DNA from 2 places in the Micromonospora sp. NPDC005173 genome. Region 1 is predicted to be linked to the other one. Evidence: riboswitches for the same ligand, from Rfam matches in the RefSeq annotation. Region 1 holds a riboswitch; the other holds the start of a gene.

The links. A riboswitch is a leader RNA that binds a small molecule or an ion and turns the genes downstream of it on or off. The one in region 1 is predicted to bind S-adenosylmethionine.
Region 2: linked by a shared signal. The riboswitch ahead of ABZV00_RS18130 (ABC transporter substrate-binding protein) and the one ahead of thrC (threonine synthase) in region 1 are both predicted to bind S-adenosylmethionine.

The regions. Positions count from the first base shown of each region.
Region 1 covers NZ_JBEXIK010000002.1:247,646-252,054, forward strand. The annotation lists gene ABZV00_RS04180 (GNAT family N-acetyltransferase) at 1-1,019, opposite strand, end outside; gene thrC (threonine synthase) at 1,351-2,637, opposite strand; SAM riboswitch class I at 2,649-2,784, opposite strand; gene ABZV00_RS04190 (DMT family transporter) at 2,852-3,820, opposite strand; gene ABZV00_RS04195 (metalloregulator ArsR/SmtB family transcription factor) at 3,912-4,253, shown strand.
Region 2 covers NZ_JBEXIK010000014.1:106,115-110,523, reverse strand. The annotation lists gene ABZV00_RS18140 (amino acid ABC transporter ATP-binding protein) at 1-353, opposite strand, end outside; gene ABZV00_RS18135 (amino acid ABC transporter permease) at 350-1,132, opposite strand; gene ABZV00_RS18130 (ABC transporter substrate-binding protein) at 1,178-2,047, opposite strand; SAM riboswitch class IV at 2,322-2,434, opposite strand; gene ABZV00_RS18125 (amino acid transporter) at 2,521-4,409, opposite strand, start outside.

The DNA of each region.
Region 1 (4,409 bases):
CAGAGAGTGAGCTGCCAGTTGCTCCAGGAGTCCACCGGGCGGAACCCGAGCCGCTCGTTGATCGCCACCATGTAGCTGTTGCTCGCCGCGTTGAAGGTGTCGATGACGCGTACCTCCTGCTCGTGGGTGAGCAGATGATGCAGGTTCTCAATCTTGGCGAGCAGGCCGAGCCGGTGCCCCCGGTGGGCCGGGTCGACGATGGTGATCTGTTGGAACGCGTGCCAGTCGGCGGAGGCGCCCACGTCCAGCAGCGTCCAGGCGACCAGCCGGCCGGACTCCTCGTGCAGCACCCCGAGGTTGTAGCGCCGCCGACCCCGGGCGTCCAGGGCCCGTTCGGTGCCGCGGATCCGCTCGGCGTCCACCTGCTCCGGTTCCCACTGCACGTCTCCCATGGGCGCGTCCATGAGCAGCCTGCCGTCCAGGTAGGCGACGTCCGCCACGTACTCCTGCGGGGTCGCACCCTGCCAGCAGACCGACCGGTAGCCCTCGGCCAGGGCGTGCGCCTCGGCCAGCGCCGCCCGCAGCGCGACCCGGTCGATGGTGCCGACCTCGAGTCGGCGACGCACCTCGGCCAGCGCGGACTGGGCTCCGGTCGCGGCGGCGAACGCGTCACCCGCCACCGTTCGGGCCGGCCCGTCGGGCAGCGCCGAGACGGTCATCGCGACCACCCGCTTGCGTCCGCGCTCGCGCAGCAGGCGTACCCCGTGCTCGTGCAGTGCCCGACCGACGCCCCGCCGCCGCAGCTCGGGATGCACCACCAGCTCGGCGGTGGCGTTTTCGGTGTTGTCGAGCTGCGGCAGGTCCAGCTGGACATAGCCGGCCGGTACGCCGTCCAGTCGGGCCAGCGCCCAGAGCGTCTCGGTGCCGGGCATCGGCGTGTGGAAGAACGCGTCGAAGCGACGCCGGCAGAAGGGCGGGAAGTCCGGGAGATCGGCGTCGTTGGCCGCCGCGCCGATCCGGTACGCCTCGTCGACCGAAGCTCGGTCGGCGCCGTCGAACGACGCGATGGTGATGCTCATGCCGCCGAGCGTGCACCCCGGGAAAGCGATCGGGCCAGCGAATATTCGCTGGCCCGATCGAACGTGGTCGGGAGGGACACTCGCACAACGCCTCCGGCGCTGGGTCGCAAGAACTTCAAAAGTCTCCGGCGAAATGCCCTCCCGCAGGGAGCATCTTGCGCCGTCCGGTTCCTGCCGTCAAGTCCAGAGCGGTGGGTTTTCCACACTCACTGCGAAAAGCCAGTTACCCGGCGGATCGGCCCGATCCCCCGTCCGGGCGATCCCCTATCCCCCGCCCGACCCTGCCAGCCCCACCCCTCCGGCGCGGCGCGGGGCTGGGCGGGGGGTGTGATCAGCCCAGGAGGCCGGCGTCGCGGGCCGCGCGGAGGGACGGCTTGATGTGGTGGGTCGGGCCGACCTGGCCGGCTACCGCGTCGATGGTCTTCAGCCCCTCACCGGTGTTGAACACCACGGTCTCCGCCGTCGGGTCGAGCCGACCGGACTCGACCAGCTTGCGCAGCACCGCCACGGTGACCCCGCCGGCGGTCTCCGCGAAGACGCCGGTGGTACGGGCCAGCTGCCGGATGCCGGCGCGGATCTCGTCGTCGTCGGCGTACTCCATCCAACCGTCGGTGCGGCGGACCGCCTCCAGGGCGTAGAGGCCGGCGGCCGGGTCGCCGATGTTCAGCGACTTGGCGATGCCGGTGGGCTTGACCGGGGTGATCGTGTCGGTATCGGCGTGCAGAGCGGTGGCGATCGGGTTGCAGCCTGCGGACTGGGCACCGAAGACCTTCCAGCCGCCGGCCGGCGCCTCGACCAGCCCGATCTCGACCAGCTCGGAGAACGCCTTGTCAATCTTGGTGAGCAGTTCGCCGCTGGCCATCGGGATGACCACCTGGGCCGGGATCCGCCAGCCGAGCTGCTCGGCCACCTCGTAGCCGAGGGTCTTGGAGCCCTCCGCGTAGTACGGCCGGACGTTGACGTTGACGAACGCCGTGTCCTCGAACTCGTCGGTCTCCACCAACTCGCCGCAGAGGCGGTTCACGTCGTCGTACGAGCCGTCGATGGCGACCAGGTCGCCGCCGTAGACCGCGGTGGTGATGACCTTGCCCTGCTCCAGGTCACTGGGGATGAAGACCACCGAGGGCACCCCGGCCCGGGCGGCGTGCGCGGCCACCGAGTTGGCCAGGTTGCCGGTCGAGGCGCAGGCGAACCGGCTGAAGCCGAGCGCGCGGGCGGCGGTGAGCGCCACCGAGACGACCCGGTCCTTGAACGAGTGGGTCGGGTTGGCGCTGTCGTCCTTGACCCAGAGCGGTGCGGTGATGCCCAGCTCGGCGGCCAGGTGCGGGGCCGCCACCAGCGGGGTGAGCCCCGGGTCGAGGGTCACCCGGGTGGACGGGTCCTGACCGGCGGGCAGCAGCGCGGCGTACCGCCAGATGTTGTTCGGGCCGGCCTCGATCTGCTCACGGGTGACGGCGGCCAGGGCGGCGGTGTCGTAGTCGACCTCCAGCGGGCCGAAACACTCGTAACAGGCGTGCTGGGCGGCGAGCGGGTAGCGGGCCGAACAGGCACGGCACACCAGGGCTCGGGCGGGGCTGGAGGAGGTGTCGATGCCAGGGGTGGCGAGCGTCGACGTCATGTCGAGGAGTCCTCTCATCTTTCCCCACACCGCACGGTGCGGCGGGGACGGAATTGGCACCTGCCCCGCGGGTCGCTCAGCGGTGAGCGCGCGGGGTGGTTGCCGGGGCGTCGTCGGGCCGTATCCCTCAGCCCCTCTGGATGAGGTATTCAGTTGTGCCGTCGAGTCTAGGCAACGCCGGGCGCCGCCTCCACCGCAGATCCCAGTGGGTGGGTCAGCGGTTGGCCACCGCCACCGGGTCGACCACCGCGACCGGATCGGTCACCGCAGTCGGTTGGGGCAGCGACGGGGTCACGGTCCGGGCCCGGGTGGCGAGGTTCGCGGCGATCAAGGCGGCGATGGTGATCGCGGCCCCGACCAGCTCGATCGGCTCCGGCCGGTAGCCGCGGACGATCTGCACCGTGAAGGTGGTCACCGGCACCAGGTTCATGAACAGGGCGGCATTGGCGGCTCCGAGCCGCTGCACGCCGGTGTTCCAGGCCAGCACCGCGATCACCGCGCCCATGATCACGGCGTACGCCAACTGCGGGGCGACCGCCACGAGGTCGGCGGCGGCCGGCGCGTGCTGCCATCCGATTCCGTCGGCGAGCACGCTCGCGGCGAGCATGGCGGCCGTGCCGGCGAGCGCGGTCAGCGTGGTGTACCGCAGCGGCGACCAGGTGCCGAACTGGCTGGCGCCGTGGGTGTAGATCGCCCAGCCGAGCACCGCGCCGATCATCATCAGCCCGCCGAGGCCGAACTGACCGAGCCCGGTCAGGCTCCCGCGGGTGATCACCAGGCCGACGCCGAGGAGCGCCACCAGGGAGAGGGCCAGCAGGAGGGGCTTCGGGCGTACGCCGTCGCGAGCCCAGCGGACCAGTTGGGTGATCACCGGGGTGGTGGCCACGAAGAGGGCGATCTGCTGCGGGGCGGCGTGCTCGAGCGCCAGGTTGGTGAGCACGTTGAAGCCGGCGAAGCCGACCACACCGAGCACCGCCACCTCGACGGCCCGACCGCCGAGCCGCAGCGCACCGGCACCCTCGCGGAGCAGCAGGATGGCGACCAGGATGAGGGCGGCCAGCAGGTAGCGAGCGGTGGTCAGGTTGAGCGGATCAACCCGGGTCAGCGCACTGGCCAGGACCGGGAACATCACTCCCCAGCTGAGCACGGCGAGAAGCGGATAGGCGGCGGAACGGGGACGCATCGTCAGCTCCAATGTTCGAGAATCGTCGAACCAACGACACCGACCCTAGGGACTTGTTCGACGATTGTCGAACAACGGTTACACTGGTCACATGGAGCCGCACGAACCCGACCTGACCGCCGTACCGGTCACCACTGTGCTGGCCGCACTCGCCGACGACGTGCGGCTACAGATCGTCCGGGCGCTCGCCGAGGGCGGCGAGTTCGCCTGCAACACCTTCGAGTTCGGCGTCTCCAAGGCGACCCGCAGCCACCACCTCAAGGTGCTGCGCGAGGCCGGCCTGACCCGCACCCGAGCCGCCGGCACCAGCCGCTACGTCCGCCTCCGGCGAGACGAGCTGGAGCGCCTCTACCCCGGCCTCCTGAACGCCGTCCTCACCCCCGCCCCGCCCGCCCCGAGCCGCGCCGCCCCGAGCCGCCCCGAGCCAGCCTGAGAGCGGCCGGCACCGCTGGCGACGCGACGTGACGGCGGGCTGACGAGCCCGGCGGTCGGGAGTAACGGACTGCCTGCACGCCCTGTCGAGCTGCCCCAGATATGGGGCGGGGTTGGACGTCGGCGTTACCACCGCTGGATGCCGGATTGTGCGCTT
Region 2 (4,409 bases), on a different contig from region 1:
TCCTCGTCGAGCTTGCGCAGCCGACGCAGCGCCAGGGTGACGTTGCGCAGCACGCTCATGTGCGGGAAGAGGTTGAACTGTTGGAAGACCATGCCCACCCGCTGCCGCAGCGCGTCCGGATCGTCGCGCAGCACGCTGCGCCCGTCCAGCAGCACGTCGCCGCGGTCCGGCTCGATCAGCCGGTTGATCGTCCGCAGCAGGGTGGACTTGCCCGACCCGGACGGGCCGATCACGCAGGCCGTCGCGCCGCGTGGCACGGCCAGGTCGACGCCGCGCAGCACCCGGTTCGGTCCGAAGGCGAGGTGCACGTCGCTTACGTCGAGGCTGACCGAGGTGGTCGTGCCGGTGGTCATCGCCGGTCCCCTTCGGTCGTGCCGGCCAGCGCCGACTCGGTGTCGTCCTCGTCATCGTCGGCCGGCGCGGTGGCCGGCCGGCCGTGGCGCAGCCGCCGGTCGATCCAGTTGACCACGTGCGTCAGCGGCACGGTCAACGCCAGGTAGAAGAGCCCGGCCAGCAGCAGCGCGGACTCGTTGCCGGTGGTGGCCGCGTAGTCCTGCCCGATCCGGAACAGCTCCCGCTGGCTGGCCACCAGTCCGAGGAAGTAGACCAGGCTGGAGTCCTTGATCAGCGCGATGAGCTGGTTCACCCAGGCGGGCAGCACCCGCCGGATGCCCTGCGGAATGATCACCAGCCGCATCGAGTCGGCCCAGGAGAAGCCGAGCGCCCGGGCGCCCTCCAATTGGGCGGCCTCCACCGACTGGATGCCGGAGCGGAAGATCTCCCCGATGTACGCCGCCGCGATCAGCGACAGCGCCAGAATGCCCAGCGGGTACGGGTCGGGTCCCCAGACCTCCATGCCCAGCGGCGCCAGCCCGACGCCGATCAGGAGGATCGTCGCCGCGGCCGGCAGCCCCCGGAACACGTCGGTGTAGACCCGCGCCGGCCAGCGCAGCCACCGGGTACGGGAGATGCCGGCGACGGCCAGCAGCAGGCCCAGCACCGAGCCGAGCAGGGCGGCGGAGACCGCCAGGATCAGCGTGTTGGGCAACCCGACAGTCAGCATCTCGGGTAGCGCCTCGCGCATCGCGTCCCAGTCGAAGAAGGTCTCCCACAGGGTGCTCAACGGATCCATTGGTCGCCTCTCCTACCGCCCTGCTCGCTCGTCACCGGGTATGCCTCAGGACGCGGTCGACGCGGACGCCGACGCCGACGGCACGGTCACCGTGCCGCTGCCCGGTCGGAAGTCCTCCGGAACCGGCCGGCCCGGGTAGTACTGCGCCTGCAACCGGCTCCAGGTGCCGTCCGCGATCACCTCGTCGAGGCCCTTGTTCAGCGCCTCGCGGAGCTTGTCGCTGCCCTTGGCGACCGCGTACGCGGTCGGCGCCGGGCTGAGCTGCTTGGCCGCCACGGTGATCTTGCCGTTGCTGTCGGCGGCCGACTTCTCGCCGATCTCCGCCGGGGCGATCCACGCGTCGGCGGTGCCCGCCTTGAGCTGGTTGATCGCGCCGTTGTAGTCCGGCACCCGGACCGGGTCGAGCTGCTTGCCGGTGGCGTAGTCGTCCTGGACGGTGCCCTGGACCACCACGACCCGCTTGCCGGCGAGCTGGTCGAAGCTGGTGATCGGCGAGCCGGCCGGGACGTCCAGGCCGAAGTAGCCGAAGTCGTAGCCGTTGCCGAAGTCGACCGTCTTCTTCCGCGCCTCGGTGATGGTGATCGAGGAGCTGCCGACGTCGAACTTGCGGTTGTTCACCTGGGAGAGCAGCGCGGAGAAGTCGGTGCCGACGAACTCGACCTTCAGGCCGAGCTTGCCGGCCACCGCGGCCAGCAGGTCGTTGTCGAACCCGGTGAACTTGCCGTCCTTGAGGTACACGTTCGGAGGGGCGTCGGTCAGCGTGCCGGCGCGCAGCACGCCCGGCTGCGACAGGCCGTACGGGTTGGCGGTGGCGTCGGACGACGTGTCGTCGCCGCAGGCGGTCAGCGCGGTGGCGGCCAGGATCGTGGCCGCGCCGAGGGCAGCGGCGCGGGTCAGGGCAGGAAGAATTCGCACGGGTGTCTCCGAAGGTTGCGCAGCGGCGGGCACAGGCGTGCGCCGCCGACGGTGCGCCCGATGGGCGTACCGCTGGGGTGGGTTCGGGAAAGAGGGGTGCGCTAGTGCGCGGCGCGGCAGCGACAGGCGGCGCTGCACACCCGCATCATGTCCACGTGCCGCCGCCGGGTCAGTGCCGGCGGAAGCCAACCGGCGCGGGAATCCGCGGCGTCGGTCGGTGGGGCGGTGCTGAGGATGCGCATGGTTCTCCCAGGTCTGTGCTGACCTGGGTGCCAGGCCACGCTTGCACCGACGTCTTTGCCGGTGCCTGGTCTTCACCCGGGGCACCCCACCGCGGAGGAGGGTTGCCGGCCAGCGAGCCGGGGCTTCGCGCTGGCGCTCATGACCTGTCCAGAGGCTAGCAGCCGGAACCGGCGGATCGTCCAGCCGCTATGACCACGCTCACCCTCCGCGACGACCACCGGACCGCCGGGTCAACCGGCGTGCACGTGCGGCCGGCGGCTCCGGTCGGGCTCCTGGCGGCGCAGGATCTCGCGGGTGACCGGGGCGATCTCGCCCTGCCCGAAGGCCAGGTAGCGCAGGAGGTTGCCACCCGGGTTGCCCTCGGTCCACTCGAAGTAGATGTGCGGGCGCCGCTGGATCCGGTCGCGGATCTCCAGCAGCAGGGCGGCCAGCGCGTTGGGCACCGCGGAGCTGGCCAGGCTGAGCACCAGGTAGTTGTCGTGCACCACGCTGCCGCGCACCAGCAGCTCGGTCTCGAAGTCGGACGGGTCGGTGACCGTCACCTCGACGAAGATCACGTCGCTGTCGGCCGGGAAGTCGTTGTCCGCGACGGTCTGGGCCAGCTTGTCGCGGTACTCCGCCGGCTCTCGGCTGGCCGGCTCGTGCGCGATCAGCCGGATCCGGCGCCCGACGCACTCGTCGATCATCCGGGCCGCCTCGGGGTCCAAATCCACCCGTTGGACCCGCAGTTCGAAGGCGCGGTTCAGCCGTGACAGCAGCGAGACCAGGATGATCCCGCCGATGAAGCAGGCCGCGATCTTCACGCCGTCGGGGCGCTCCACCACGTTCGCCGCGGTGGTGTAGACGAAGATCACCGTGATGATGCCGAAGGCGATCGTGCGGCGGCGCTGGCGCCGTCGCCGTGCCGCGAGGGTCACGGCCGTCGCCGCCGAGGTGATCAACACCAGAACCCCGGTGGCGTACGCGCCGCCCTGCGCGTCCACGCTGGCCTCGAAGACCACGGTGATCAGGAAAGCCACCGCGGTGAAGACCAGCACCAGCGGCCGGACCGCCCGGGCCCAGGTCGGTGCCATGCCGTAGCGGGGCAGGTAGCGGGGTACGAGGTTGAGCAGGCCGGCCATCGCCGAGGCGCCCGCGAACCAGAGGATCCCGATGGTGGACAGGTCGTAGGCCGTGCCGAACACCTCGCCGAGGTACTCGTGCGCCAGGTAGGCCAGCGCCCGGCCGTTCGCCGGCCCATCCGGCTGGAACGCCTCAGGCGGGATCAGCACGGTGGTGGTCACGCTGCTGGTGATCAGGAAAACGCTCATGATCGTCGCGGCGGTGGTGAGCAGCCGGCGCGTGCCGCGGATCCGGCCCAGTGGCCGATCCTCCGTGTCCTGCGGGTCGCCCTGCACGCTCGGCATCACCGCCACCCCGGTCTCGAAGCCGGACAGGCCCAGCGCCAGCTTCGGGAAGACCAGCAGGGACAGCCCGACCACCATCCAGGGGTCGCCGTGGCCGGTGGTCAGCGCGGTGGTCCAGTCCCCGACCGCGCTGGGGTGCGTCACCACCTGCCACAGCGCGGCGGCGATCACCACCGCGTTCAGCGTCAGGTAGACCGCGACCAGGACGACGGCGATCCCGATGGCCTCGGTGAATCCCTTGAGGAACACCGCGCCCAGCAGCGCCACGAGCAGCAGCGTGAGCAGGACTTTCTGCCCTCTGAGCCCTTCGGGCCAGAACGGGTTCTCGTCGATGTGTGCGGTCGCGTCGGCGGCGGAGAGGGTGATGGTGATGATGAAGTCGGTGGCCACGAAACCGAGTAGCACCAACACCAGCAGCTTGCCCGGCCAGTAGCTCAGCAGGCGTACCAGCATCGCGATCGATCCCTCGCCGTGCGGGCTCTCCACCGCCACCCGCCGATAGATCGGCAGCGCGCCCAGCAGGGTCACCAGCACCAGCACCAGGGTCGCCACCGGCGAGAGCGCCCCGGCGGCCAGTGCCGCGATGCCCGGCTGGTAGCCCAGGGTCGAGAAGTAGTCGACGCCGGTCAGGCACATCACCTTCCACCACGGGTGGTGCCGGTGCTCCGGCGGGCGGCCGTGCGGGCCCTGCTGCCGAGGCTGCTCCGAATCGC